DNA from 2 places in the Sphingobium sp. FG58 genome. Region 1 is predicted to be linked to the other one. Evidence: riboswitches for the same ligand, from Rfam matches in the RefSeq annotation. Region 1 holds a riboswitch; the other holds the start of a gene.
What was found. A riboswitch is a leader RNA that binds a small molecule or an ion and turns the genes downstream of it on or off. The one in region 1 is predicted to bind thiamine pyrophosphate.

Region 1 (14,811 bases):
TTCCCGCAAAAGGAACAAAATAAAGTTTCCTTAGCTTCCGGCTTGCCCCGGCGACGGTTGTTTTGCTGCATGATACCCCAAAATATTGCGTGCCCTATATGGTTGGACGTATCTCAAAGCGATACTCGTTTGCAATCCTCGCTATAGCGGCGCCTGCCCTTACACAATCAATCCCGCTCCCTATCCCCAGCGCCCATATACAGCTCACTGCCGGTTTCCCTGAACACCCGGCTCATTTCGGCCATGCCCTCTTCGGCAAGGGCTGCGTCCAGGGGCGCGCGCCCTCCACCAGCCTGCGGCTGGTTCCCCTCCCCGTGCCGGGGAGGATTGGCCGCGATGAAGGCGTCGGCGTCCTGATTCTGCTTCGCCGCAAAATCGCGGACCTCTTGCGTGATCTTCATCGAGCAGAATTTGGGGCCGCACATGGAGCAGAAATGCGCCGACTTCGCGCCTTCGGCGGGGAGCGTCTGGTCGTGATATTGCTCGGCTGTGTCCGGATCGAGGCTCAGGTTGAACTGGTCGCGCCAGCGGAATTCGAAGCGGGCGCGGCTTAGTGCGTCGTCGCGGACCTTGGCCGCCGGGTGGCCCTTGGCAAGGTCGGCGGCGTGGGCGGCCAGTTTGTAGGTGACCACGCCGACCTTCACGTCGTCGCGGTCGGGCAAGCCCAGATGCTCCTTAGGCGTGACATAGCAAAGCATCGCCGTGCCATACCAGCCGATCATGGCCGCGCCGATGCCGCTGGTGATATGGTCGTATCCCGGCGCGATGTCGGTGGTGAGCGGCCCCAGCGTGTAGAAGGGGGCTTCGCCGCAGGCTTCGAGCTGCTTGTCCATATTCTGCTTGATCTTGTGCATGGGGACGTGGCCCGGCCCCTCGATCATCACCTGCACATCCTGCGCCCAGGCACGCTTGGTGAGTTCGCCCAGCGTGTAGAGTTCGCTGAACTGCGCTTCGTCATTGGCATCGGCGATCGATCCGGGGCGCAGGCCGTCGCCCAGCGAGTAAGCGATGTCATAGGCTTTGCAGATTTCGGTGATCTCGTCGAAATGCTCGTAGAGGAAGCTTTCCTTGTGATGGCTGAGGCACCATTTCGCCATGATCGAGCCGCCGCGCGAGACGATGCCGGTGACGCGCCTGGCGGTCATCGGGATATAGGCGAGGCGCACGCCCGCATGGATGGTGAAATAATCGACGCCCTGTTCGGCCTGCTCGATCAGCGTGTCGCGGAAAATATCCCAGGTCAGCTCCTCGGCCACGCCGCCGACTTTTTCGAGCGCCTGATAGATGGGGACGGTGCCGATGGGGACGGGGGAGTTGCGGATGATCCATTCGCGCGTGTCGTGAATGTTGCGACCGGTGGACAGGTCCATCACCGTGTCCGCGCCCCAGCGGATCGACCAGACCAGCTTGTCGACTTCGGACGCGACATCGCTGGCGACGGCTGAGTTGCCGATATTGGCGTTGATCTTGACCAGGAAATTGCGGCCGATCGCCATCGGTTCGGATTCGGGATGGTTGATGTTGCTGGGGATGATCGCCCGGCCGCGTGCCACTTCGTCACGGACGAATTCCGGCGTCACATAATCGGGGATTTCCGCGCCCCAATCCTGCCCGTCGCGGATATATTCAGCGAGGCGCGCGCGGCCGAGATTTTCGCGCTCGGCGACATATTCCATTTCCGACGTGATGATGCCGCGACGGGCATAGTGCATCTGGCTGACATTCGCGCCGGGCTTGGCGCGCAAGGGGCGGCGGTGGAGGCCGGGGAATTGGGCGACGCCGCCGGAGCGGTCCGGGCCTTTGAGGCCGTTATCTTCGGGCTTTACCTCGCGCGGATCATATTCCTCCACATCGCCGCGCGCGATGATCCAGTCACGGCGCAGCTGCGGCAGGCCCGCCATGATGTCGATCTGCGCGTTGGGATCGGTATAGGGACCGGACGTGTCATAGACTCGCACCGGCGCTTCGCCGCTGCCCGGCTCCAGCGTGATTTCGCGCATCGCAACCTTGAGCGGGCCGACATGGATTTTCTTCGATCCGCGGATAGCGCCAGTGGTAACGTTCATTGCCGCCTGCCGGCGGATGAAGCCTTCGGCTTCGGGCATTTCGGTGCGGGCGGGGACGTCTGCCATAAGTCACTCTCCTTGCAGCGAAAGAGAGAGAATGCGGGCGGTGTGAGTGCGCGCTTGCCCTCCCTACGCCGGTGTTAGCCGGATCAGGTTCAGCGGGTCGCGGCCACAAAGCCGCCTCTCAACCGTCTGCGGACGGTCCCCCGGGGATGGCGGGGACGGTAAGGACTTTGGCGCGCGGGGTCCAGTGGCTTGTCGCGGCATCGCCGGGGCGGGCCGTGTCCGCGCAGATTCTTTGCCCGCCAAATCATTTGCATATTGCATTGCAACAGGGGGTAGCGTTTGATCCGCGCCATGCTCAAAGCCGCGCTCCACCACCGCACCGCCTATCGCTACAGCCGACCAATCCGGCTTGGCCCACAGGTCATCCGCCTGCGCCCCGCGCCGCACAGCCGGACCAAGGTGCCCAATTATGCGCTGAAGATCGAGCCGGCGGGGCATTTCCTGAACTGGCAGCAGGACCCGCACGGCAACTGGCTGGCGCGGGTCGTGTTTCCAGAGCCAGTCGATCATTTCAGTATCGAGGTCGACCTGCTTGCTGATCTGGACATCATCAACCCGTTCGACTTCTTCGTGGAGCCGTACGCGGAAAATTATCCCTTCGCCTATGACGAGCAGCTGAAAACCGATCTGGCCGCCTATTTCGATGTCGAGCCGCAGGGCGCGCTGTTCGAGACGATGGTGGATCAATATGCCGGTTACCAGAGCCGCACGGTCGATTTTCTGGTCGAGGTCAACCGCCGCCTGCAACAACAGGTGGGCTATGTCATCCGCATGGAGGCGGGCGTCCAGACGCCGGAGGAGACGCTGGAAATCGGCACCGGATCGTGCCGCGATTCGGCCTGGCTGCTGGTACAATTGCTGCGGCGGCTGGGCTTTGCCGCGCGGTTCGTGTCGGGATACTCGATCCAGCTGGTCGCGGACGTCGAGCCGATCGAGGGGCCGAAAGGAGTCAGCCAAGACGTCGTTGACCTGCACGCCTGGGCGGAGGCCTATGTGCCGGGCGCAGGCTGGGTCGCGCTGGACGCGACCAGCGGCATGTTTGCAGGCGAAGGGCATATCCCGCTCTGCGCAACGCCGCACTACAAATCCGCCGCGCCGATCAGCGGCATGGCCGAACCCGCCGAGGTCGATTTCGATTTCGCGATGACCGTCAGCCGCATTGCCGAAGCGGTGCGGATCACCAAGCCCTTCACCGACAAGCGCTGGGACGCGGTGATGGCGCTGGGGGCGAAGGTGGACGCCGATTTGGCCGCGCAGGACATGCGGCTGACGATCGGTGGCGAGCCGACCTTCGTGGCGGTGGATGGCGGCGATGCGGGCGAATGGAATGGCGATGCGGTCGGCCCGACCAAGGCGGCCTATGCCGACCGGCTGATCCGCAAGCTGCGGGCCAGTTTTGCACCGGGCGGCTTGCTGCATCATGGGCAGGGCAAATGGTATCCGGGCGAAAGCCTGCCGCGCTGGGCTTACGCGGTCTATTGGCGAACGGACGGCACACCGATCTGGCACGACGAAAGCCTGATCGCGCCCGACGATGCTCCGACAGGCGCGCGCACCGTGACGCCGGACGACGCCCGCGCGTTCCTTGGCCATATGGCGGCCAATATGGGCTTTTCCGACGAATATACCCATGCGGTGTTCGAGGATCCGGCGGTCTGGTCGATCAAGGAATCGGAACTGCCGATCAACGCCACCACCGACGATCCCAAGATCAGCGACCCCGAAGCGCGCGCGCGGATGGTCAAGACGTTCGAGCGTGGCCTCGATCAGCCGGTCGGCTATGTGCTGCCGGTGCAGCGCTGGCAGTCGCAGGTAAGCAAGCCGCGATGGCAGAGCGAAATCTGGCAATTGCGGCGCGGCAAGCTGTTCGCGGTGCCAGGTGATTCGGCGCTGGGTTACCGCCTGCCGCTCGGCTCCCTGCCCTATGTGCCGCCGTCCGATTACCCCTATATCCACCCGCGCGACACCAGCGAACCGCGCGAGCCTTTGCCCGATTTCCGGGCGCAGGTGGTGCAACAGGCCAATGTCGAAGAAGTGCGCGCGCAACAGTCGCAGCGTGTGGCTGGCCCCGAAGGCGGCATGGCCGCGCAGGACCGGGTCGAACAGGTCATCATCGAAGGAGCCGTCCGCACCGCTGTGACGGTCGAGCCGCGCGGCCATTATCTGTCGGTATTCCTGCCCCCGGTGCAGGCGCTGGAAGATTATCTGGAGCTGATCGCGGAGGTTGAGGCGGCGGCCGAGGCGCTGCGGATTCCGGTGCGGATCGAGGGCTATTCGCCCCCGCCCGACCCGCGCATCGCGGTGCTGAAGGCCACGCCCGACCCCGGCGTGATCGAGGTCAATGTCCATCCCGCCTCCAGCTGGGACGAGACGGTGGCGATCACCGAACAGCTGTACGCCTATGCCCGCGAGTGCGACCTGACCGCCGACAAGTTCATGGTCGATGGCCGCTCAGTCGGCACCGGCGGGGGCAATCATATCGTGCTGGGCGGGCCGACGCTGACCGATTCGCCCTTCATCCGGCGGCCCGATCTGCTCAAAAGCTTCGTCCTCTACTGGCAGCGGCATCCCTCGCTCTCCTACCTGTTTTCAGGCCTGTGCATCGGCCCGACGAGCCAGGCGCCGCGCATCGACGAGGCGCGGCATGACGGTCTGTATGAGCTGGAGATCGCACTGGCGCAGGTGCCCAACCCGTTCGCGGGCGAAGGCGCGTCGCCGCCCCCATGGCTGGTCGATCGGCTGTTCCGCAACCTGCTGGTCGATGTGACCGGCAACACCCACCGCACCGAAATCTGCATCGACAAGATGTTCTCGCCCGATGGCCCCACCGGGCGACTGGGCCTGCTGGAGTTTCGCGGCTTTGAAATGCCGCCCGAAGCCCGGATGAGCCTGGCGCAGCAATTGTTGATCCGGGCGCTGGCGGCGTGGTTCTGGCGGCAGCCGCAGCAGGGCAATCTGGTGCGCTGGGGGACGACCCTGCATGATCGCTTCATGCTGCCTCATTTCGTCTGGGCCGATTTTCTGGAGATACTCTCCGACCTGCGCGGCGCGGGCTATGATTTCGACCCCAACTGGTTCGAGGCGCAGCGCCAGTTCCGCTTCCCCATCCACGGGACGGTCGATGCCGGTGGCGTTGCCCTTGAAATCAGCCATGCGCTCGAACCCTGGAATGTGCTGGGCGAAACCGGGGCGATCGGCGGCACGGTGCGCTACGTCGACAGTTCGACCGAGCGGTTGCAGGTCCGCGCCACGGGTCTGGTCGCCGGGCGGCATATCGTTGCGTGCAACGGGCGACAGGTGCCGATGACGGCAACCTCCGTGCCGGGCGAGGGCGTGGGCGGTGTGCGCTACAAAGCATGGGCGCCCGCCAATTGTATGCACCCCAACCTGCCCGCCAATGCGCCGCTGACCTTCGACGTGCTGGACAGCTGGAGCGGGCGGTCGCTGGGCGGCTGCGTCTATCATGTCGCGCATCCAGGCGGACGCAATTATGACACGCTGCCGATCAACGGATATGAAGCCGAAGCGCGGCGCAAGGCGCGTTTTCAGGACCATGGCCACACCCCCGGCCCGGTCGACATGCCCGCCGCCGAACCGGCCGGCGAGTTCCCGATGACGCTGGACCTGCGCTTCAGGCATCCGGGCGCGTAAGGGCGCTTTGGTGGACGCTGACACAAGATTGGACTGGGCCAACGCCTATCTGGCCGCGGCTCCAGCGGGCGATCTGTTTGCCGGTGCAGCGCCCGCCATGCAGGATCGCTGGCGCGCGATGCTGGACCGGCTGTCGGCACAGGCGCAGGGCAATCCGGCGATGCTGGCGGACAATGTCGCGCGGCAGGCGATCGACCTGGGCATGGCGTTCCGCCTGACCGGGGACGAGCAGGAACGATCCTGGCCGCTGGGGCCGATCCCGATGCTGATCGATGCGGGCGAATGGGCGCATATCGAACAGGGTCTGGCCCAGCGCGCCGAATTGCTGGAACAGGTAATCGGCGACATTTACGGCGCCGGATCGCTGGTCCGCGATGGCAAGCTGCCCGCCAGCGTCATTGCCGGTAGCCCGCATTATTGGCGGGTGATGACCAGCACGCCGCCACCGCGCGGCCATCACCTCCATTTCTACGCCGCCGATATCGGACGCGGCCCGGCGGGCGAATGGCGCGTGCTGGCCGATCGGGTGCGGACCCCGGTGGGGGTGGGCTATGCGCTGGAAAACCGGCTCGCTCTGTCGCGCGCGACCGGCGATCTGCTGGGCGCGATGAACACGCGGCGGCTTGCGCCCTTTTTCGACGATCTGCGCCGGGGGCTGGCGGCCGATTGCGAGCGATCCGACCCGCGCATCGGCCTGCTGACGCCGGGCCGTTTCAACCAGAGCTATGCCGAACAGGCGCATCTGGCCCGTTATCTGGGCCTGTTGCTGGTCGAGGGCGAGGATCTGATCGTCACCGACGGGCAATTATTCGTCCGCACGATTCAGGGTTTGAAGCGCATCGACGGGCTGTGGCGCTGGATGGACAGCCGCTTCATGGATCCGCTGGCGTTCGACAGCAAGTCGCGCATCGGCGTGCCCGACCTGTTCGACGCCTGCGCGCGCGGCGGGCTGGTCCTGTCCAACTGGCCGGGCGCGGGGGTGATCGAATCGCGCGCCTTTGCCGCCTTCCTGCCGCAGTTGAGCAAGGCACTGCTGGGCGCGGACCTGATCCTGCCCAATATCGCGACCTGGTGGTGCGGCCAGGGCGAGGAGCGCGCCTATGTACGCGATCGGCTGGACCGGCTGGTCGTAGGGTCCGCCTTCGATCAGGACGTCGCGGGCCTGCCCGACGCGCGCTTCACCCCCGGATCGGCACTGGATGCACAGCAACGCGCCACGCTGGCCGAGGCCATGGCGCGGCGACCGATGGATTATGTCGGGCAGGAGGTGGTCAAACTCTCCACTACCCCGGCAGTGGTCGACGGACGGCTGACGCCCCTACCCTTCACCCTGCGCGTGTTCGTGGCGCGCGACGCGCAGGGCCAGTGGCGGGTCATGCCCGGCGCCTTTGCGCGGCTGGCGGGCCATGGCGATATTCGCGCCGCGCTGATGGGCAAGGGCGACATGTCCGCCGACATGTGCGTGGTCGATAGTCAGCCAGTGCCGCCCGACACATTATTGGGCGGCGGCGCGCCCCCGATCCGGCGGATCGGCGGGATGCTGCCGGCCAAGGCGGCGGACAATCTCTATTGGCTGGGCCGCTATATCGAGCGGACGGAAATGACCCTGCGGCTGATCCGCGCCATTGTCGGCGGGTCGATCGAGGCGGACCTTGGCCCCTCGGTCGCGTCGCCAACGATGAACCGGCTGGTGGGGCAATTGGTGCTGTGGGGCGCGATCGCCCGCGACGGCGGTGGCCCGGTCGGCCCGCTCTGCGCCACCGCGCTGGGCGATGCGCGCCAGTCGGGCAGCGTCCGCGCGCTGATGGCCAGCGTCGGCAATATCGGCGAAGGGCTGCGCGACCGGCTGGCGAGCGATTTCTGGCGGCTGGTGCGCCTGCCGCTGCCCACATTCGATGGCGCAGTGACCGAAACCCTGCTCGATGCCTCGTCCCGCATGATCGAGCGGATTTCGGCGCTGTCGGGGCTGGCCGCGGAAAATATGGGCAGGACCGAAGGGTGGCGCTTTCACGATATGGGGCGGCGGATGGAGCGGGCGATCAATGGCTGCCGCCTGCTCGGCCTGTTCGGTGGCGATGGCGCGAGCGCGGACGACTTGACCGTATTGCTGGACCTCAATGACAGCCAGATCAGCTATCGCACCCGTTACCTGACCGGCCCGGCGCTGCCCCCGGTGCGCGATCTGGTCGCGCTGGAGCCGCATAATCCGCGTGCCATCGTCTATCAGGCGCAGCTTCTGGCCGATCATATCGCGGCGCTGCCGACGCTGCGCGGCGACGGGATGCCGGAAGAGCCAAAGCGCCTGGCCGATGCGCTGGTCGCGCGGCTCAGCCCGCTGACCGGGGATATGCTGACCATCGCCGACGTCAACGACGTCGAAAACCGCCTGCTCGGCCTGTCCGACGCGATCGGCCAGCGCTATTTCCTGCAAGTGCGCAAGGCGGAAAAGGCCGATGGAGCGGACCTTTTGTCATGATCTACCATGTCCGCCACCAGACCATATTGCGCTATGCCGCGCCGATGCGGCTTGCCCGCTTCAACCTGCGCCTGCGCCCCGCGCCCTGGGCCGGGCAATGGACATCCGACTATGCGCTGACGGTCGATCCGGTCCCGTCGATCATCGCGTCGCGCCCCGGTGCCTGGCCGGTTCATGTCGCGCGGCTGGTGATCGAAAGCCCGATCCGGCAGCTGACGATCGAGAGCCGATTCCGTATCGGCGTGCAGGACAGCGCCCCGCCCGAACCCCAGCCCGATGATCCCACCATCGGCGCAGTGGCCAAGGCGGCGCTGGTCGATCGCGACATGAGCGCGTCGGCCCCCGCCCTCTATCTCTATGCCTCCACCCGCGCGCCCTTGCTGGCCGAAATCGGCGAGTGGGTCGGCGACGGGCTGGCCCCGAAACGCCCGGTCGTCGCCGCCGCGCTGGCGCTGGCGCTGCGCATCCGCGCCGAGTTCGCCTATGATCCGGGCGCGACCGACGCCAGCACGCCAGTCGCCGACGCTTTTGCCGCGCGTCATGGCGTGTGCCAGGATTTCGCCCATGTCATGGTCGTCGCGCTGCGGCTGGCCGGGCTGCCTGCCGCCTATGTCAGCGGCTATCTGCGCACCGATCCGCCGCCCGGCCGCCCCCGGCTGATCGGCGCGGACGCGATGCACGCCTGGGTCATGCTATGGTGCGGGCCAACGCGCGGCTGGATCGGCTTTGATCCCACCAATGGCTGCATCACCGGCAACGGCCATCTCTTCGTCGCCATGGGCCGCGACTATGCCGATGTCGCGCCAATGGACGGCCTGTTCGTCGGCGGCGGGGGCCAGAGCATCCAGGCGATGGTGGATGTCGTGCCGGAGGAGGAGATGGCGTGAAGCCTACTTCGGGTCAGTTCGCCAGCTTCTCGAACATCAACCACATCCCCTTGCGCGGGCGCACGGTCAGGCGGCTGATCGGTTCGGGCTTGTAGCCCGGCCGCACCGACAGGCGATAATGGCGCAGCACGTCGGCGATGACGGTCATCACCTCCTGCTGGGCAAAGCCCGCCCCCACGCAGACGCGCGGGCCGCGGCTGAAGGGCAGCCAGGCCTGCTTGACCATCTCCGCATTGGCCGGATCGTCGAACCGGTCGGGATCGAAACTGTGCGGGCAGGCCCAATTATCCTTGTTGCGCTGGGTCAGCCAGGGGGCGACCACCAGCATCGCGCCGGGCACCAAATCCTTGTCGCGCATCCGCATCGGGCAGGGGACTTCGCGCGGGAAGAAGGCGAGCGGAGGATAGAGGCGCAACGTTTCCTTGAACACGTTGCGCACCACGCCCATGTCCTTGAGCATCGCCGGGGTCAGTTGCGCGTCGCCCGCCACCGCCATCACTTCGGCCCGCGCGCGCTCCTGAATATGGGGGCATTCCGACAGAAGGTAGAGCGCCCAGGTCATCGTGCTGGCGGAGGTTTCATGCCCCGCGAGGAAGATGGTCGCGACCTGATCCATCACCTCTTTCAGGGTGAAATGCGCGCCCGTCTGGGGATGCTGCGCCTCGATCAGCGACTGGAGAATATCCTTGTGCGGTGCGGGTTCCCCAGCATGGAAGGCGTTGAACCGCTCCTCCACAATCGGCGCGAACACGCCGCGAATGGCGTTGGCGGGCCGTTCCGACCAGCGTTCGAACCAGCGGTTCGGCAGACCATAGAGGCCCAGCATCGAGGCCGAATGGGAGTAACGCTGGAACCGCCCGAACGCCTGATGGATGATGAAGGAGCGCTCGGTATCCAGCGTCTGCGAAAATAGCGTGCGAAAGATGATGTCGGCAGCCACATGGGTCATCATCGCGTCGATGTTGATCGGCTTGGTTCGATCCATCCCGTCGATCCGCGCCAAAAAGGCCGCGACGGCCTCAACCATCAATGGCATCGTCTTGTTCATCGCGGTATGGGCAAAGGCGGGATTGATCATCGCCCGCTGGCTTTCCCAATCCTCGCCATTGGCGGAAAAGACGCTATTGCCGATCAGCGGCGACAGCCCCTTGACCAGTTCGGAATGTTTGGGAAATTCCGTCCCCCCTTTCAGGATACGGTCCACCAGCGGCAGTTCATTGGCGATATACATGAGCTGCCCGCGCCCGCGCACCTCCCCCATTTTCATCGTGTAGCTTTTCTCGAACAATACATGAATCCAGCTGTGCCAGCCGATGAAGAAGCGCCGCAGCATCGTGCGCTTGTTGCGCGTGGGCTGCGGGAAGGGCGGGGTGAAGAGCGGATCGGTCATGGGATCGTCCTGAAAGCGGCAATGGCGTCGTCCAGGGTGCGGCGGCCCGCAGTGAGGCTCAGGAAGTCGACCGGCGACAGGCGATCGCCCACCCGCAGATAGTCGAAATGCGCCTCATATTTGTTCGACCAGCCGCCATGATAATTTTCAGGGTCGTAGAAGAGGTGGAAGCGCGGCGAGAGCATATCAACGCGCGCGGCATGATTGTCGCTTTCCAACAGCAGCGGATTGACGTTGAAATAGGCCGCGCCATCGGGCGGAAAACTCAGGTCAACATAGCGGAAATGCTTGTCGGCCAGCGCGCGCAAATCGGCATGATACCAGCGCGCGTCAGTGCGCAGCGCCACCACCGGCACCACCTGCCCCATGCCGACCATCGCGAAATGATCCGGCAGTCGCGTGCCGCGCAGGTCGAACAGGCGCCGCATCACGGACATGCCCAGGATCGTGCCAGCGCTATGGGTCAGGAACAGGATTTCGTCCCACGGCTCGTCGAGTTCCTCAGAAATCCGCCGGGCGAACGCATCGAGCCGCGCGTCGAGCGCCTCCCCCGGTCCGCCGGCGGCGAGCGTGTGGTGATAGTAAGTGAAACGCAGCAACCACGGCACGACCAGCTTGTTCAGCCATTTGCCCGACGCCACCGCGCTGATGCCGATCCCGGCCAGCGCCGCCGCCCAGAAAGGCAACACGGTCCACAGCAGCAAGGCAGGGAGCAGCGCGAACAGCAGCGGGATCATCACCGCCAGAAAGGGCGGGTAGCAGATGGTCAGCACCGGGCCGGGACGCAGCTTCTTCATGCGCTTGAACTGCATGAAGCGGCCATGGCCGATATAGGTGGCGATCGATCGCCAGGCGAGTTTCAGCGGATTGCGAATCCACACCTTGCCGACCAGATCCTCCCAGCGGAGAAATTCATAATCCGTCTCGACCCCGGCCTGCGCATTGTCCACGCTCCACACGGTGGAGACGACCGACCCCGCAGGACCGGCACGGCGGCCGCTCACAATGACGTCCTCGCCGGTCAGCCGGTCATAGCGTCCGGCCTGGTCGCGATAGAGCTGATGGTAAAAACGCACGCCGCGCGGATCGAAACCGCCGAGATAAAAGACTTTACGCTTGAATTTTTGCACTGCCCCGGCCCTAATCGGGTCATGAACACGCCCGAACGCGACTACTGCTATTTCATAGACCACCGTAAATACAACCGAAACATCGGCTGTAGGAAGCATGACAATGTCTATGGCATCAACGGGGGCGGCAGCGAACGGGACCGCTGGCGCGCGGACATGGCCTTCTATCGCCATATGAAAAGCCATGGCGATCCGATGGCGCTGCCATCGCTGATCGCCTGCCTTTGCTTTGGCTGGTTCTGCTGGAACTATCATCCGGGCAAGGGGCTGTGGCGTGGCCAGCTCTTGCGGCGCTTTGCCAAAGCGCCCAAGTGACCGACATGACTGATCCAAAACATGTGCGTGTCGGCCCGATCACCATCGGTAACGACCTGCCCTTCGTCCTCATTTCCGGCCCCTGCCAGATCGAAAGCCGCGACCATGCGCTGTTCATGGCCGACGCGCTGGCGCAGATCGCGCGGCAGGCGGGGGTGCCGTTCATCTTCAAATCTTCGTTCGACAAGGCAAACCGGACATCGGTGTCGGGTCAGCGCGGCGTCGGCATCGACGCGGGGCTGGCGATCCTGGCGGAGGTGAAAGCGACATTGGGCTGCCCGGTGCTGACCGACGTGCATGATGCGGGTCAGGTGGAGGCCGCCGCGCAGGCGGTCGATATCCTCCAGATCCCTGCTTTCCTGTGTCGCCAGACCGACCTGCTGCTCGCCGCCGGACGCACCGGCGCGGTCATCAACGTCAAGAAGGGCCAGTTCATGGCCCCATGGGACATGGCGGCGGTCGCGCAAAAAGTCGCCTCGACCGGCAATGAGCGCATATTGCTGACCGAACGCGGCGCGAGTTTTGGCTACAACACTTTGGTCAGCGACATGCGCGCGCTGCCAGTGATGGCGCAGACCGGCTATCCGGTGGTGTTCGACGCCACCCATTCGGTCCAGCAGCCCGGCGGCCTGGGTTCCGCGTCCGGCGGCCAGCGCGAATATGCCCCCCTGCTCGCCCGCAGCGCGGTGGCGGCGGGCGTCGCGGCGATCTTCGCCGAGGCGCATCAGGACCCGGATAATGCGCCGTCCGACGGCCCGGTGATGCTCCCGCTCGACTGGGTCGCGCCGATGCTGACGAAGCTGAAGGCGATCGATGCAGTGGTGAAGGGGTAGATAACCGCGTGTTCCCGCGCAGGCGGGAACCCAGTTCTGACGGTGGGACTGGGTTCCCGCCTGCGCGGGAACACCCGGAGCTTACGGCCGAACCTGCCCCGTCCCGCGCACAATCCATTTATAGGTCGTCAGCCCCTCCAGCGCGACCGGCCCGCGCGCGTGGAGGCGGCCGGTCGAAATGCCAATCTCCGCGCCCAGCCCGAATTCGCCGCCATCGGCAAACTGGGTGGAGGCGTTCCACATCACGATGGCGCTATCCACCGCATTCAGGAAACGCTCTGCAACCTCGGCATCTTCGGTGATGATCGCGTCGGTATGGTGGCTGGCATGGGCGGCGATATGGGCGATCGCGTCCTCGACGCCATCGACCAGCCGGATCGACACGATCGCTTCGAGATATTCGGTGTCCCAGTCCTGCTCACTCGCCGCGATGACGCGCGTATCCATCGCCTGCACCGCTTCATCGCCGCGTACTTCGCATCTGGCGTCGAGCAAGGCCTTTACCAGCGCGGGCGCGTCGCCAAAGGCGCGGTCGATCAGCACCGTTTCGGTCGAACCGCACACGCCCGTCCGCCGCATCTTGGCATTGACCACCAATTGCCGCGCCATCGCCGGATCGGCCGCGCCATCGACATAGCTGTGGTTGATGCCGTCCAGATGCGCCAGCACCGGCACCCGCGCTTCCTCCTGCACCCGCGCGACCAGGCTCTTGCCCCCGCGCGGCACGATCAGGTCGATAAATTCGGTGGCGCGCAGCAAGGCGCCCACGACCGCGCGGTCGGTAGTGGGGATGAGTTGCACGACATCGGCGGGCAGGCCCGCGGCCACGATCCCCTCTACCATCGCGGTCAGGATCGCGCGGTTGCTCTCCTTCGCCTCGCTGCCGCCGCGCAGGATGACGGCATTGCCCGCGCGCAGGCAGAGCGCCGCGGCATCCGCCGTCACATTGGGGCGGCTTTCATAGATGATGCCGATCACGCCCAGCGGCACGCGCACGCGGCTGAGTTGCAGCCCGTTGGGGCGGACGCTCTGGTCGATGACGCTACCCAGCGGATTGGGCAGGCTGGCGACCTGCTCCACCCCGTCGGCGGTCGCGGCAACCCGGCCCGCGTCCAGCTTCAGCCGGTCGAGCATCGCAGGCGACAGGCCGTTGGCGGCGGCATTGTCCATATCGCGCGCATTGGCGGCGATGATCGCCGGTGCCTGATCCCGCAACGCCTGCGCCGCGCGGCGCAGCGCATCGACCTTTTGCGCGTCGCTCGCCTGCGCGAGGGCCAGCGCAGCGCGACGGGCGCGCGCGCCCATCATCGCGATCAGCATTTCAGGGGTCTGGGTCAGGTCGTTCATCATGGGTCTCGCCAATATGTTGGCGGCGGCCTAGCATGAAAGCAGGATGAAGCGAAGGCGCGACATGACAGGTCAAGGGCCGATGACCAGATCATGGGTCGCGAATGATCCGGTCATCGGCAGGCAGTCAGACCACCTTCTTATAGCATTATGCGGCCCGCAGCCCGCGCGCATACCCCATCGGGGTTATGCGCGCGAATATGCTTAGCTGCTGATCTTGCAGCCTTTGCTGGCAGCCAGCCCGCGCAGATAGCCGCGCCGGGCGATCCCCGCCGTCACCGCTGCCTGCAAACGCCGTTCCTGCGGCGCGGCACCGCTGATTTCGCGCACCAGACCCCGGAAAGGGATCAGCGAATTGACGATGGTCTTGCCGACCGCCTCGGCAATCTTACCGGTGCGATTCTCGTTCGCTTTTGCGCCGACCGTGAAATCCTCACCCAGCACCGCGTTGAGTTCACCCAGCGATGCTTTCAGCCCCTTGCAGGTCCGCGACGCCGGGGTCGCATAAGGATTTTCCACCGCTTTCAGCAGCACCGGCGGAATCTCATCCTTGTCTAGGCCGATGTCGCGCACCGGCTGGCTGGCGATATTCCCCGCTTTTTTGAGTGTTTCGTCCTTTGGCTTTTCCGCTTCCTGCGCAAGCGCCGAAG
Region 2 (14,811 bases), on a different contig from region 1:
GGCAGGCCGGGGTCGGTTCGGCGGCCTGCGCCATCGCTGCGGTCACGCCGAACTGTGCGAAGAAGGCCTGATGCAGCCCTTCCTCCACCTGCACCGCGACCTTGGCCCCATCGGAAAATTCCAGCCGGCCGGCAGGGCTGGGCGCACGGGCCGCGGCGATCGCCAGCACGCGGGCATATTCGGCGAGGTAGAGGCTGTCCTGTACGATATAATGCTGGAAACTGTCGCGCGGCAGCGTGCCGTCGGCCAGTGCGGTCAGGAATGGATGGGCCAGGATCGCCTGCCGCAGCGGGGCGACCTCCGCCCAGATCTGATCGCAAAAGCCCATCGCTATGTCCTTCGTCAGAAGCGCACGGTGGCGCTGGCGCCGAACTGGCGGCCGGTGTTGATGGTGAAACTGTCGAATGGACCATTGGGACCGAGGCCCAGCAGCAGCGGCAATTGCTGCTGGCCAAAGGCCGAGATCGCCCAGCGCTTGTCGAGCAAATTTTTGGCCCACAGGTCGAAAGTCCAAGCCCCATGGCTGACGCCGACCCGCCCGTCGACCGAGGTGTAGCCGGGCGAATGGAGGATATTGTCGATCTCGAAATCGACGCGGGACACATAGGCGACACTGAGCCGTACATTGACCGTTGCCGGACCAGCCGCGCCCTGCCAGCCCAGGCCGCCATTGACGGTCCAGTCGGGCGCATTGGGGGTCCGCTGGCCGCTCATGTCGAGGATGGCGGGTTCGCCGGGTTCTGGCGTGGGGTTGGGGGTGAAATAGGTGCCGGTGCGGCTGTGGGTCCAGGCCAGCCCACCGTCGAGACTGAATCCTGCACCCAGCGCCGCCTGCGCCGATGCCTCGATCCCGTGGACATCGACCTGCGGCACCGACAGCACGACCGAATTGCCCAGGAATACGGTGTTCTGGAAATTGTCATAGTCGGTGACGAACCCGGCCAGCGACAGGCGGATGCGGCCATCGGCGCTCTCGGCCTTGACCCCCACCTCGATCGACCGGGTGGTTTCGGCCGGGAACACCGCTTGCCATACGTCGGCTGGGCCGGGCAGGGGGTTGAAGCCGCCCGCCTTGAATCCGATCGCGCCGGTGACATAGGCGGTCAGATGATCGGTCGGACGCCAGGCGATAGACAATTTGGGTTGCCACTTCTCGAATGTCCGGGCGCGCTGGGCAACGGTCGTGCCGCTAACGGTGCCGACCGTATCTTCCTCGCGCCGGTCGCGGTCGTAGCGCAGTGCCAGCGTCGCTTCGACCTGCGCCGTAATGTCATAGCTGGCCTGGCCGAAAATGCCGATCTGGCTGGATCGGGTTTCGGCGCGGAACGCTTCGCCACCGAACAGCAGCGGCCCGAAATCATCGGTGCGGTCGCGCTCCAGCCGCTGATAGAACAGGCCGACATGCCAGCGCAGCGGCCCGTCGCCACGCGAGGCCAGCCTGGTTTCGCTGGTCCATGCCTTGATATCAACGGGTTGAGCGATGGGTTGGATACCATCTGGAAAGGCGGGGACGCCAAAGAAGGTTAGCGGCTTGTCGTTGCGAAAATCCAGTTCCTCAACAAAATCCTTGTGATAATCATCATAGCCACCAGTCCATGTGAACAGCAGCGCATCGCCCGCTTCCTGTTCATAACTGGCCTGCGCGCCCCACCATGTGCGCGATGCCCGGCCTTCAAAATCGCCGAACGGGTTGGTCAGCGCCGCGCCCGACAGTCGCCCGCCATAGAGACCGGTGACATTGCCCGACGAGATATAGGCCGCGCCGCCTTCCTCATTGGCCCAGCCCAGACGGAAGCGGAAGGTGGCGGTTTCATTGAGCGCGACCTTCGCCTTCAGGCGCAGATTGCGGCTGATGCTGCCATCGACCTTCTTGTCGAGGAAGCTATTGCGGATGAAGCCGTCGCTGTTGCGATAGGAGCCGGACAGGCGCAGTTGCACCTGATCCGACACGGGCGCGTTGACCACGCCATCGGCGGTCCAGGTCAGGCCATTGCCGATACCGACCGCTGCCTCGCCGCCCCAGTCCGGGCCGGGATCATTGGTCGTCATGGCGATCGCCCCGCCCGATGCCGAGCGGCCAAACAGTGCGCCCTGCGGCCCCTTCAAAATCTCGACCCGCGCCAGATCATAGGGGCGCAGCGTGAACAGTTCCGAATCGGGCAGCGCGAGGCCATCGACGATATAGGCGATAGACGGCGACTGGCTGCGGTTGGTGGATATGCCGCGCACCGAAATAAGGTTGGTGCCGGGGTCCTGATCATGAATCATGAAAATGCCCGGCGTCGCGGCGATGAAATCGTCGATCGTGGTCAGGCGGCGCGCAGCGATGGCGGCTGGACCATAGACGGCGATCGTGTCCGGCACCCGGATTTCCGCTTCCTCGCGGCCGCGCGCGGTTACGACGATGCTGTCATCGGCATGGGCAATACCCCCTCCCAGGAGCAGCGCGATCGAGATGGCAGGTGACGTAATGGCGTAAAAACGCATATCCCTATTCCTCCGCCGGTGTGAGCCGGATCAGGTTCGCGGGTTTGCCGACTGGACGCCCCCTGCGCCCGATCCGCCTCTCAGCCCTGACAGCGCCAGGACACCCCGTGGGTTGAAACTGAGCGTGCGCCTATGGCGTCCTGCGCCGCGCGTCAAATGATCGCTGCGAGCCTTGCGCATATTCCTGCCGAAGCGGGGGTGGTTTTCAGTCAGCTATGGCGTCGATCGAGGATGATCCGTTATCGACGGCGTGGCCAAGCCCTTATTGTGCCTGTGGCTATGATTCATGCTTACCCCCTGGTCCCGTCATGGTGATGATCGCCCCCTTTTTGCTGCTGGCCGCCGCGGCGGGCGATGCGATGCCGTCGCGCCCCCATTCGCATATCCATGCGGCGGGGGAGATTGACGAGGAACAGGGACCGCTGCTGCTGGAGGTCACCTATACCGGCGAAGTGATGGGCAATGTAGCGGGCGGGGTGAAGCGGCGCGCACGCTATCTCGACAATCTGGACATTGTGCTGGAGGCCGATCTGGAGGCGATGCTGGGCTGGCGCGGGGCTGAAGCGCATGTCTATGGCATCTATAATAATGGCGCGTCGATCTCCAACGCGGTGGGCGACGCCCATGCCGTCAGCAATATCGAGACGGGGACGCGGGCGTTCAAACTTTATGAAGCGTGGATCGACCAGATGGTCGCGCCCGGCCTGTCGCTGCGCGCGGGCCTGTATGACCTCAATTCGGAATTTGATTCGCTCGACGCCGCTGGTGTGTTCGTCGGCAGCGCCCATGGTATTGGCAGCGACATTTCGCTTACCGGTCGCAATGGCCCGTCCATCTTCCCTTCGACATCTTTGGCGGCGCGGGTCGAATGGCGGCCTGCCAAGGGCTGGGCCGTGCGCGCCGCCGTGCTGGACGGGGTGCCGGGCGATCCCGATCATCCCGCCCGCACCGCGATCAAGCTCGGTAAGGGCGACGGCGCGCTGCTGATCGGTGAGTTGGAAGCGCCTGTCGCTGGTGCGCGGCTGTTGCTGGGTCACTGGCGCTATACCGCGACCTTCGATGCGTGGGACGGAAGTCGGGGACAGGGCAATGCCGGTGTCTATCTGCGCGGCGAAATGCCGCTGATGAGTGATGGTGAGGAACAGATTGACGGCTTCTTCCGGCTCGGCACGTCGAGCGGCCGGTTCAATATGTTCGACCGGTTCGCCAGTATGGGCGTGAAATGGAAAGGCGCACTGGCCGGGCGACCGGAGGATGAATTGGGTCTGGCGGTCATTACCGCCACGACATCCGCCGACTATCGCCGCGCCAGTGGCGCAGGCCGTTCCGAATCCGTCGCCGAAGTCACCTATCGCGCGCCTCTTTCACCCTGGCTGACGGTGCAGCCCAATATGCAATATGTCCGCAATCCCGCCGCCGACCCGTCCATCCGCGACGCCTGGGTGGTCGGGCTGCGCTTTGCCGTCGGATTCCGGCTGATCGATTAAGCGGTCGCGTCAGGCTGGCCCGCGCGGCGCGCGGCGGGCAGGGCCAATGTGATGAGCAGGCATAGCGCCATGGGCAGGATGGCGAACAGGAAAAATTGGTCCGGCCCTGCGCCTTGGCCGATCAGCCAGCCACCGGCCAGTGGACCGCCGATCGCGCCGATCCGGGCCACGGCGACGCCGAAGCCGATAGCAGTAGCCAGGCAATCGGGCGGAAAGACACCGGTGACGACGGCCATGATGCACAGATGTACCCCGACAATGCCGCCGCCCGCGACGAGCAGCAGCATGTTCCACGACAAAGGGTCAGCGGGCAGGATCGCCAGCAGGGTAAAGGCGACGATGATCGTGACATAGGCACCCGCCAGCGCCAGCACGGCATGATTGCGATCGATCAGCCAGGCGAGCGCGAGAGCAACGACCAAGCCACCCGACTGGATGATGGTGATCGAGCGCGCTGCCTGATCCAGTGTAAAGCCCGCCTGCGGCAACAGCGTCGGCACCCAACTGGTGATAAGATAGAGGCCGAAGGCATTGATACCATAGAGCAATGCAAAAATGACGGTCGGGAACCGTAATGGTTTGCGCAATATACGGGCAAGCGGGCGAACGGCCCGGTCATCAGCCGATGGCGCCATTTTCTGTTCGGCCGGAAATAGCAGGAAAAGGGCTGCGGCCAGCACCAATGTCGCGGCACCCGGCAGCAGGAACAGGGCGCGCCACCCGCCCAGCGCAACCAGCGGCGGCGCAATCAAACCCGCGGCGATCGCGCCAAAGGAGATGCCGAGCGATACGATCGTCAAGGTGCTGGCGCGTCGTCCCGGTGGCGCCCAGATGGCGGCCAGTGCGGTGACATTGGGCAGACATGCCCCCAGCGCCAGACCGGTCAGCAAGCGCCAGACGATGAAGCCGCTTATGCTCGTTCCGCTGGCGGTTGCCATGGTCAGCAGGCCGATACAGATGACAGAGAGGATGATCGTCCGGCGGCGGCCGAAGCGGTCGCCTAGCGGTGCCAGCAGGACCGCGCCAATGCCCAGCCCCAGCAATACCGCCGACAGGGCAAAACCAAAACGGGCGGGCGGAATGTCGAGCGCCGTCGCGATATGGGGCAGCGCCAGAGGCAGCGCAGCCAGATCATAGCCGTCGATGAACAGCACCAGACCGCACAGGACCAGCGACACGATCAGGCGCGGGGTAAAACCCGTGGCGTCGCTGGTCACGCGGCCTGCTCCAGCGGGCGGATCATGGATCGGCATTCCTCTCATTTTATCGTAACGAATGATACAATAGGGTTAGCCGGACCCGGACTGTCAAGCGCTAAAAAAGCCGATGCAACAGCTTGCGACAATTATAACGTTCGTTATAGTATCAAGCTGAGTAGGCGTGCAGCGCCGACCAGGAAGAGGATAGACCATGGTTCCCGACAACATCCATATCGCCCATCCCGACAAGCTGTTCATTGGCGGCGCATGGGTCGAATCGACGGGCGACCGGATGATCGAAATCGTCTCCCCCAATAGCGAGGAGGTCATCGCGCGCGTTGTCGATGGCACGGAAGCGGATATGGACCGCGCCGTCGCTGCCGCGCGCAAGGCGTTTGATGACGGGCCATGGTCGACCATGGCGCCAGCCGAGCGCGGCGCAATTTTGCGGCGGATGGGGGAGGAACTGGGCAAGCGCGCGCCTGAACTGGCCGCCGCCTGGACCGCGCAGGTCGGTGGTCTCGCCAGCTTCGCGCCGATCATGACGGGCGGAGCGACCGCAACGCTGATGGCGATCGCGGGCTATGCCGACAGCTTCCCCTTCGTCGAAAAGCGCCCGTCGAGTCAGGTCCATACCGCCATCGTGGCGCAGGAACCCGCTGGCGTCGTCGCGGCGATCGCACCATGGAACGCGCCCTATGGCATCATGTCGGCCAAGGTCGCCTATGCGATGGTGGCAGGCTGCACCGTCATCATGAAGCCATCGCCCGAAACCCCGCTGGAGGCCTATATCATGGCCGAAGCGGCGGAGGCGGCAGGCGTCCCAGCGGGGGTCGTCAATCTGGTCGCGGCGGGGCGCGATGCGTCCGACCATCTGGTCCGCAACCCCGGCATCGACAAGGTGACTTTCACCGGATCGACACTGGCGGGCAAGCGGATCGGCGAAGTGTGCGCCGGGCGGGTCGCGCGCTGTACGCTGGAACTGGGCGGCAAGTCGGCGGCCATCGTCCGTGACGATTTCCCCATCGAAGTCGCTGCCGCAATCCTGGGCAATACCATCACCATCATGAGTGGACAGGTGTGCGCCATGCTGAGCCGCGCCATCGTGCCGCGTCACCGCCATGACGAACTGGCCGACGCGATCGCCAAGGTGATGCAGGGCATCCGCATCGGCCATAGCGACGCACCTGATACCCAACTCGGTCCGGTGGCGATGCAGCGCCAGCTGGAACGGGTGGAGGAGTATGTCGGGCTGGGGCGGGCAAGTGCCGATCTGGTCACCGGCGGCAATCGTCCGGCCCATATGAACAAGGGCTATTTCATCGAACCAACCCTGTTCGCCAATGTCGATAATAAGAGCCGCATCGCACAGGAGGAGATTTTCGGACCTGTGCTGTGCCTGATCCCCGCCGATGATGAGGAGGATGCGATCCGCATCGCCAATGACAGCGCCTTTGGCCTCAACGGATCGGTGCTGACCAATGATGCAGACGCTGCCTATCGCATCGGTCGCCGTATCCGCGCGGGCGGGTTCGGGCAGAATGGCATGAAGCTGGAATTCGGCCTGCCCTTTGGCGGTTTCAAGCAATCGGGGATCGGCCGTGAGGGCGGCGTGGAAGGACTGCACCCCTATCTGGAAAGCAAGACGATCCTGCTCGACGCGACGCCCGCCGGCTTCTGACCATGATCGCGCTGGACGCACAGGGGCGGGGGCAGGGCGCTGTCTTTACCGCCGCGCGGATCATCTATGGTGGCTGGTTCCTATTTTCAGGGGTGGAATATTTCACCCCCTTCGACCTTCAGCCGCTGGGTAACACGCCGCTGGCGCAGGAATTCACCCTGGCGCTGATCCACAGCGGCTTGTTCGCGTGGATCAAGGTCATGGAGGTGGTCGTGGCGCTGCTGGTGTTGGCGAACCGCGCGGTATTGCCCGCCGCGCTGGCCAGTGTGCCGCTCAATGTCGTGATCGGTTACTGGAATTTCGTGCTGGATCCGGGCGTCGTCGAATATGCGTTCGGTATCGTCACCCTCCTGCTCAACGCCATACTCCTTTGGCCATGGCGCAGGGAATTGATCGCACTGCTGCGCTGGTAGGCTGTGATATATCGGCCATATTGCCAATTTAGTATGCCTGGGATACTTTCTCTTCCTGTGGGATGACTCGTTGACGACCAGCAATAGCGTCGCGACGGGCAGAGAGAGGGATGCCGGTTATGGCTCATGATGGTGTTGATCGTGCGGAGTGGGTCCGCTGAGCGCGGTCGAGCGCTTTTCCACCCGGCTGGTGCCGCCGCCGCGTCGCCAGCGTTTCTGGCGTGAGGTTGTCGCCGAAGCCTTCCCCGGCATGACCGCCCATGCGCCCGAAGGCATCAAGGCCGATCTGGCGCGCTGGTCGCTGGGCGGCGTCGGGCTGGCACGCGCGCGCAGCGAAAGGGCGCAGGTCAGCCGGGTCGCGACCGATGGCGATGAACGGCATCTGCTGCTCCATTTGCTCCATCGCGGGTCGATGACCATGCTGCATGGCGACCGCAGCAGCACCGCGCGGATCGGCGATATCGTGATCGCCGATGACCGCCACCCCTATGCCATCGACATTTCGCAATATAACGACTGCCTGATCCTTCAGGTGCCGATTGCGATGATGGGCGATGATATTGCCGGGCGCGATTGGCATGGCTGTCTGATGCCATCGACCAATCCCAACGTCCTGTTTTTGGCCCATGTGCTCCATGGCCTGTGGTCGCAGCGGGACCAGTTTGCCGATCTGGATGACGATGCCGGGGTGCTGCTGGCGGACGCCGCGCGGATGCTCTGCCGTCGCAGCACGCTGGAGCGGCCCGCTATCCAGCTGCCGCGCTCCCCGGTCGACTATGTGCTGGAGCATCTGGGCAATCCCGACCTTGGTACGGCATTGATCGGCCAGGCGCTCGACCTCTCTCCCCGTGCGGTGCAAAAAAGCTTCGTCCGCCATGTCGGGCTGACCCCCACCGCCTTCATCACCGCGCGGCGGCTGGAGCGGGCGGCGGCTTTGCTGGCGCGCGAGGACGGGCGCACGATCACCGACGTCGCGTTCGAGGTGGGGTTCAACGATTCCGCTTTCTTCACCCGCTGCTTTCGTCGGCACTTCGGCGTGGCGCCCAGCCAGTGGCGGAGTGGCAATGGGCGTTCGCTTGCGTCCTGATAGCCGGTTCGCCCTAATCCAAGACCTGCCCCGTCGCTGCGCCTATCATCATCCCAAGTCGCCGACACAGGCGAGGCATTTTTGGGAGGATGAAGATGGGCAAGTCCATGATTGCGATGCTGATGGCGTCGAGCGCGCTGGTCGCGGCACCGGCAATGGCGCAGGAGGCCGAACAGAGCGGCGGCATCGCCGAGATCGTCGTGACCGCACAGAAGCGCGCGGAAAATGTGCAGGACGTGCCGATCGCGATTTCGGCCTTCACCTCTGAATCCTTGCAGGAACGCGCGGTCGGCAGTGTGTCGCAACTCTCCGCCATCGCCCCCAACGTCAATCTGGACGCTGGCACCCCCTTTTCCGGCTCCACCGCCGTCCTGGCTGCCTATATTCGCGGCATCGGATCGGATGACTTTGCCTTCAACATCGATCCGGGCGTCGGCATCTATCTGGACGGCGTCTATCTGGCCCGGACGGTCGGCGCGAACCAGGATCTTTTGGACGTCGCACGGGTCGAAATTCTGAAAGGGCCGCAGGGGACGTTGTTCGGCCGCAACACGATCGGCGGCGCGATCTCCATCGTCACTGCCGATCCGGGCAAGGAATTTACGGCCAAGGGCGATGTGACGCTGGGCAGTTACAAGCTGTTCCAGGCGCGGGGTTCCGTGACCGTGCCGATCACCGACGGGCTTAGCTCCGCCTTCACCTTCGGCATCAAGTCGCGCGACGGGTTTTTGAAGCGCCTGCCCTATCCCGACCAGCGCGCCAACAATGCGCCGCCTTTCACCGCTTTCTCGGCCGCTGGCTATGACAGCGCGGGCAAGGAAGGCGAAAATGACAATTGGAACCTGCGCGGCAAGCTGCGCTGGGACAATGGTGGCGCAGTGCGGGCAACCTTCTCCGGCGACTATAGCAAGGACAAGGGTACGTCGGCGAACAAGTTGATCGGCACGGCGGAATTCGTTCCCGGCAATTTTGCTGGCACGACCAACCTGCCCGGCACAGCGTTCGATCCGACCGGCACCACCGGTTTCCTGTTCGCGGGACTGTATAATTTCTGCATCGGCAGCACCGGTGCGCAAATTGCAGCCCGCAATGCCCAGGCCTTGTGCGGCGTGGCTGGCACCCAGTTCAACCCGCAATTCCAGCTGGCCAGCGTCGCCAGCGCGAATGTCGATGGCAATCCGGCCAATGATCGGCTGCCCTGGGATGGCCGCTATCTGATCGCCAACAAGGACCGCAGCTATGCCAGCAGCAACAGCTATTCCAATCTGGAAAGCTGGGGTCTGAGTGGCATCGTCGATTTCGACCTGGCCGACAATGTCGCATTGAAATCGATCACCGCCTATCGTGAGTTGCACTGGAATGCAGGGCTGGACGCCGACGGATCGCCGCTCAACTTCCTGCAACTCAGCTTCACCATGAACCAGTGGCAGTTCAGCCAGGAATTTCAGCTGCTCGGCAATGCGTTTGATGAAAAGCTGCGCTATGTGCTGGGTGCCTATTATTTCAAGGAAGCGGGCGACCTGCATGACTATGTGACCTTTGGCGAAGGTATGGTGCAGGTCGATGGACCGAACCAGCTTGGCACCAAAAATTACGCCTTTTTCGGCCAGATCGACTATCGGCCGATCGACCTGATCGGCATCACCATCGGCGGCCGCTACACCAATGAACGCAAGCGGTTCGAGGGTGGCCAGCAGGAACTGAACGGCTTCAACTACAAGCTGTTCGGCTGCGCAGACGCCAATGGTAATATCTTCCCCGACGGCGCCTTCCCGCTAGCCCCGATCCCGTGCCAGGTGGGGCTGAGCTATCCTGATCCGACCAATCCCGTGCGGGTCTATACGCCGGGCGTCAATCGCAAGAAGTTCAACGACTTCTCGCCCAAGATCGGCGTGCAAATCCATCCTTCCGAAGATGTCATGCTCTATGGCAGCTGGTCGAAGGGCTACAAGACCGGCGGCTGGACCACGCGCCTGACCAACCCGCAGGGCAATGTCGCGCCGGACTTTAACGAGGAAAAGGCGACGACCTGGGAAGCAGGGATCAAGTCCACTTTGCTCGATCGCCATCTGCAACTCAACGCAGCGGTTTTCTCGACCAAATATCGTGACATCCAGCTCAATATCCAGGTCGGCACATCGCCCACCATCGCCAATGCGGGCGATGCGCGCATCCGGGGCTTCGAGCTGGAAATGGTGGCCGCGCCGGTCGATGGCCTGACCATCAACGGAGCGGTTGGTTATATCGACGCGCAATATACGTCGGTATCACCGGGCGCTGCCGCCGTGGGCGGTGCCAATCCGTTCCAGGCGGGAACGCTGGTGGGCGAAACCCTGCCCAAGACGCCCAAATGGAAGGTCAATCTCAGTCCGCGTTACGAAGCCAAGCTGGGCAATGGCGGGTCGGTCGTGCTGCTGGCCGACTGGACCTACACGTCCAGCGCGTGGAACGATACGCAGCGGACCTTGCTGCTCAAGCGGGTATCGACCGACATCGTCAACGCCTCGATCAGCTATCGTGCGCCGGACGGCCACTGGTCGCTGACGGCGGGCGGCACCAACCTGACCGACAAGCGCTTCCTGACGTCGGGCGGGTCGAACATTGCGGCGGGTGCGATCTTCGGCACCTATAACCGGCCGCGCGAATGGTATGTCCGCTTCGGCTTCGACTTCTGATCATGGACAGCATCGCGATCGACGCGGCAGTGGTGGAGGGGGCTGGCAGCCCCTTCCGTTTCGAAACGCTGGCGATGGACGCGCCCGGTCCTGACCAGATCAGGGTGCGGCTCCATGCCTGTGGCATCTGCCACACCGACATGGTGATGCGCGATGGCGCGTTGCCCATCCCTTTCCCGGTCATATTGGGGCATGAAGGGGCTGGCGTGGTGGATGCGGTGGGACCGGGCGTCACCGGCGTCGCACCCGGCGACCATGTGCTGCTCAGCTTCCACAGTTGCGGCGCGTGCGGAGCCTGTCACGATCATCAGCCCGGCTATTGCGTGGAATTCGTGCCGCGCAATTTTCTGGGCGTGACGCAGGCTGGACAGGGCGGCATCTGGCGCGGGGGCGAGCGGATCGGCAGCAACATCTTCGGCCAGTCGGCCTTTGCCACTCACGCGCTGGCGCATAGCGACAATGTGGTGCGGATCGACCGCGACCTACCGCTCGACATATTGGCACCGCTCGGCTGCGGCGTGCAGACCGGCGCTGGGACGGTGCTGGAAACATTGAAGGTGCAGCCGGGCCAGTCGATTGCGATATTGGGCGCGGGCGCTGTCGGCCTGTCGGCGCTGATGGCGGCGGTGATTGCAGGGGCAGGGCGAATCGCGGTGATCGACCGCCATGCCAGTCGACTGGCCCTGGCGCGGGAGTTGGGCGCGACAGAGACGGGGGATGATCTGGCCACGCGCGATGGATTGTTCGACCATATCGTTGATACCACCGGCGTGCCTGCCCTGCTCAGTCTTGCGGCGGACCGGCTGGCGCAGCGCGGCACATTGGCGCTGGTGGGAGCCTATCCGCCCGGCGGCTTTACCATCGACCCGTCGTCGATCATGAGCATGGGGCGAAGAATCGTCGGCGTGGTGGAAGGCGGCATTGACCCGCAGAGCTTCATCCCGCGCCTGATCACTTACTATCGCGAAGGCCGCCTGCCGCTGGAAAAGCTGATCCAGCGCTATGATTTCGCCGATCTGGAAGCCGCCTTTGCGGCATCGGAAAGCGGCGCGGTGGTCAAGCCGGTGGTGGTAATGCCTTCGAATTGAGGGTCACTCAAAGAAGGCGACCGCCCGCACCTCAATGCTGGCCCGCGTCCTTGTGCCGGGCAGGCTGCTGTCGTGGAAGGCGGTGTGCGGGCAGCGCCAGGTGACGTCATGGTCGCTGTCCTGAAATTTGAACAGCAGCACATCGTCCGCCGCCATGTTGGAGAAATACCACCAGCGGTGACGGTCACGATGGCGGAAGATCGATGCGGCAATCATCTGATCCTCGCCATCGACCGGCGCGGTCAGCGCATCGCCGACGGGAAAGGCATCGACCACGAACAATGTGTTGGACGTCGCTTCCTCGTCCGACACGGTACGCCCGTCGCATACCGCCAGCGGCCAGTCCTGCGGGCCGGGCGAAAAGCAGCGCCAGAAACTGACGCAGACATAGCGTTTATAGCCCGGTCCATCGGGAAAGACGGCAGCATAGGCGCGCTCGGCCGCGCGTCGCCCCGTAATCTCGTTATAGTCGACATGCGCCTCGCCAGCCGGTGGCTGGATACCGCCTTCATGGCGATAATTGGCGACCTTCTCCTGCGCCCTCGCAGTGAGGTCAGCCGACGTGCGGATCATCCAGCCGCCCGCCGACACACAGCTTGCGCCGGTGAGGCTTTGGATCGCCGTCTCGCACTCGCGCAGATAGAGGCGGTCGACCTCCGCCTTGTCCCAAAAATCGCTGATCGCGGTGCGATGCTTGCCAAGCATGAAGCCATGGGTGTCGAAAGCGAAATGATCGCGGATCGGCATCCCGTCGCGCACGACCATCGGATAATCGCGATAGCGGCCGGTGTTGATCTCCACCCCCTGCGACACATAGCGGCGGGTGACGAAATCGCCCTCGTCGAGATAGCGGATCAGCGCGGGCGCCTGCCGTGCGCTGTCCTCAATCGCGTCTGCGTCCAGCAGCGTCGCCATCAGTCCACGTCTTCCGGCAGCGCGCCGATGACGGACTTCACCTCCAGAAACTCCTCCAGCCCGAAGCGGCCGAATTCGCGGCCATTGCCCGACTGTTTGTAGCCGCCAAAGGGCATGTCGAAGGCAAGGCCACCGGCATTGACGAACACCGCGCCCGCGCGCAGGCGGCTGACGAATTTGCGCGCATGGGCCGGATCGCCCGCGACATAGGCGCCCAGACCATAGGGCGTGTCGTTGGCGATGCGGATTGCAGCCTCATCATCATCATAGGGCATCAGCACCAGCACGGGGCCGAAAATCTCCTCCCGCGCGATCGTCATGTCCGGCGTCACATTGGCGAACACGGTCGGGCGGACATAGCTGCCTTGCTCCATGCCTTCGGGACGGCCCAGACCGCCGGTCACCAGCGTTGCGCCCTCATCAATCCCGGTCTGTATCAATGACTGGATGCGGTCCCATTGGCGCTGGCTGACGACCGGGCCGATATGGTCGCCCTCAGCCTGCGGATCGCCGACCGTCTTGGCAGCGAACAGCGCGCCGACCTTTTGCGCGGCTTCGTCATGCTGCGAGCGATGCACCAGCATCCGCGTCGGCGCGACGCAGCTCTGGCCGCTGTTGAGCAGTACGCCGCCCACCCCGCCGGGTAGCGCGACGTCGAGCGGCGTGCCTTCCAGGATGATGTTGGGCGACTTGCCGCCCAGTTCCTGCGCGACGCGCTTGACCGTATCGGCGGCATTTTTGGCAACCATGATGCCCGCGCGGGTCGATCCGGTGAAGCTCACCATATCAATATCGGGATGTTTGGCGAGCGCGGTGCCGACGCCTTCGCCATCGCCCTGCACCAGGTTGAACACGCCCGGCGGCACGCCCGCCGCGTCCATGATCTCGGCAAAGATCGCGGCGCAGCTTGGCGCTTCTTCGGAGGGTTTGAGGATCATGGTGCAGCCCGCCGCCAGCGCCGGACCGACCTTCGCGAGGATCTGGTTCATCGGCCAGTTCCATGGCGTAATCAGCGCCACCACGCCGATCGCCTCGCGCACCACCCGGTTATTGCCGATCTTCTCGCTGAACGCATAATCCTTGAGCGCCGCGAGCGCCTGTCCCAGATGACCGAGGCCAGACCCCGCCTGCGCGGTCTGGGCGATCGAGATGGGGCAGCCCATTTCGGTGGCGATGGCGCGGGCGATATCCGGGATGCGCTTTTGATATTCAGCCATGATGCGTTCGAGCAGCGCGATCCGCTCCTCCCGGCTGGTGAGGGAGAAACTCTCGAACGCGCGCCGGGCGGCGATCACCGCCGCGTCGACATCGGCCGCCGTGCCAAGGATCAGGTCGGCCGCGCTGGCGTCGGTCGCCGGGTTGATGACAGGGATGACGCGGCCACCCTGACTGTCGACCCACTGGCCATCGATATAATGCTGGAGTATATTGGGCATGGGGTAAATCCTTATGCGGAAATCAGGCCGAGTTCGGCGTCGGTGGCGGGCGTGCCCCATTTGTCGCGCGGCGGCATGGGGCGGCTGGTCCAGGGTGGGTCGAGGGTGAAGCTGGAGACGCTGCGTCCCTGCGGCAGGCGACCATTGCCGCCGCCCTGGGCATAATCATAATAGAGCGTCATCAGCTCGGCATGACCATGATGGCGCTGGGCGACCGGGTGCGACAGGCACGCCTCGCGCCAGCGCAGCAGCCGGGTCAGACTCTGCGGGATTTGATAGGCCTCATAATAGTCGAGAAACCATAACCGCTTGAACATGGGTGTGAACGCAACCTCCGCCCAAC

Region 2: linked by a shared signal. The riboswitch ahead of ACODR8_RS07385 (TonB-dependent receptor) and the one ahead of thiC (phosphomethylpyrimidine synthase ThiC) in region 1 are both predicted to bind thiamine pyrophosphate.

What each region holds. Positions count from the first base shown of each region.
Region 1 is NZ_JBMDJF010000006.1:190,141-204,951, forward strand. Features, by position in the region: partial or broken gene ACODR8_RS10095 (ClpX C4-type zinc finger protein) at 1-71, opposite strand, end outside; gene thiC (phosphomethylpyrimidine synthase ThiC) at 168-2,132, opposite strand; TPP riboswitch at 2,176-2,285, opposite strand; gene ACODR8_RS10105 (transglutaminase family protein) at 2,424-5,783, shown strand; gene ACODR8_RS10110 (circularly permuted type 2 ATP-grasp protein) at 5,881-8,259, shown strand; gene ACODR8_RS10115 (transglutaminase family protein) at 8,256-9,146, shown strand; gene ACODR8_RS10120 (cytochrome P450) at 9,160-10,536, opposite strand; gene ACODR8_RS10125 (hypothetical protein) at 10,533-11,666, opposite strand; gene ACODR8_RS10130 (hypothetical protein) at 11,688-11,981, shown strand; gene kdsA (3-deoxy-8-phosphooctulonate synthase) at 11,987-12,814, shown strand; gene ACODR8_RS10140 (glutamate-5-semialdehyde dehydrogenase) at 12,896-14,161, opposite strand; gene ACODR8_RS10145 (hypothetical protein) at 14,366-14,811, opposite strand, start outside.
Region 2 is NZ_JBMDJF010000004.1:169,287-184,097, forward strand. Features, by position in the region: gene tenA (thiaminase II) at 1-328, opposite strand, end outside; gene ACODR8_RS07385 (TonB-dependent receptor) at 343-2,487, opposite strand; TPP riboswitch at 2,478-2,605, opposite strand; gene ACODR8_RS07390 (carbohydrate porin) at 2,796-3,974, shown strand; gene ACODR8_RS07395 (MFS transporter) at 3,971-5,191, opposite strand; gene ACODR8_RS07400 (aldehyde dehydrogenase) at 5,385-6,854, shown strand; gene ACODR8_RS07405 (hypothetical protein) at 6,857-7,267, shown strand; gene ACODR8_RS07410 (AraC family transcriptional regulator) at 7,416-8,354, shown strand; gene ACODR8_RS07415 (TonB-dependent receptor) at 8,444-11,029, shown strand; gene ACODR8_RS07420 (NAD(P)-dependent alcohol dehydrogenase) at 11,032-12,117, shown strand; gene ACODR8_RS07425 (CmcJ/NvfI family oxidoreductase) at 12,121-13,032, opposite strand; gene ACODR8_RS07430 (aldehyde dehydrogenase family protein) at 13,032-14,468, opposite strand; gene ACODR8_RS07435 (glutathione S-transferase family protein) at 14,480-14,811, opposite strand, start outside.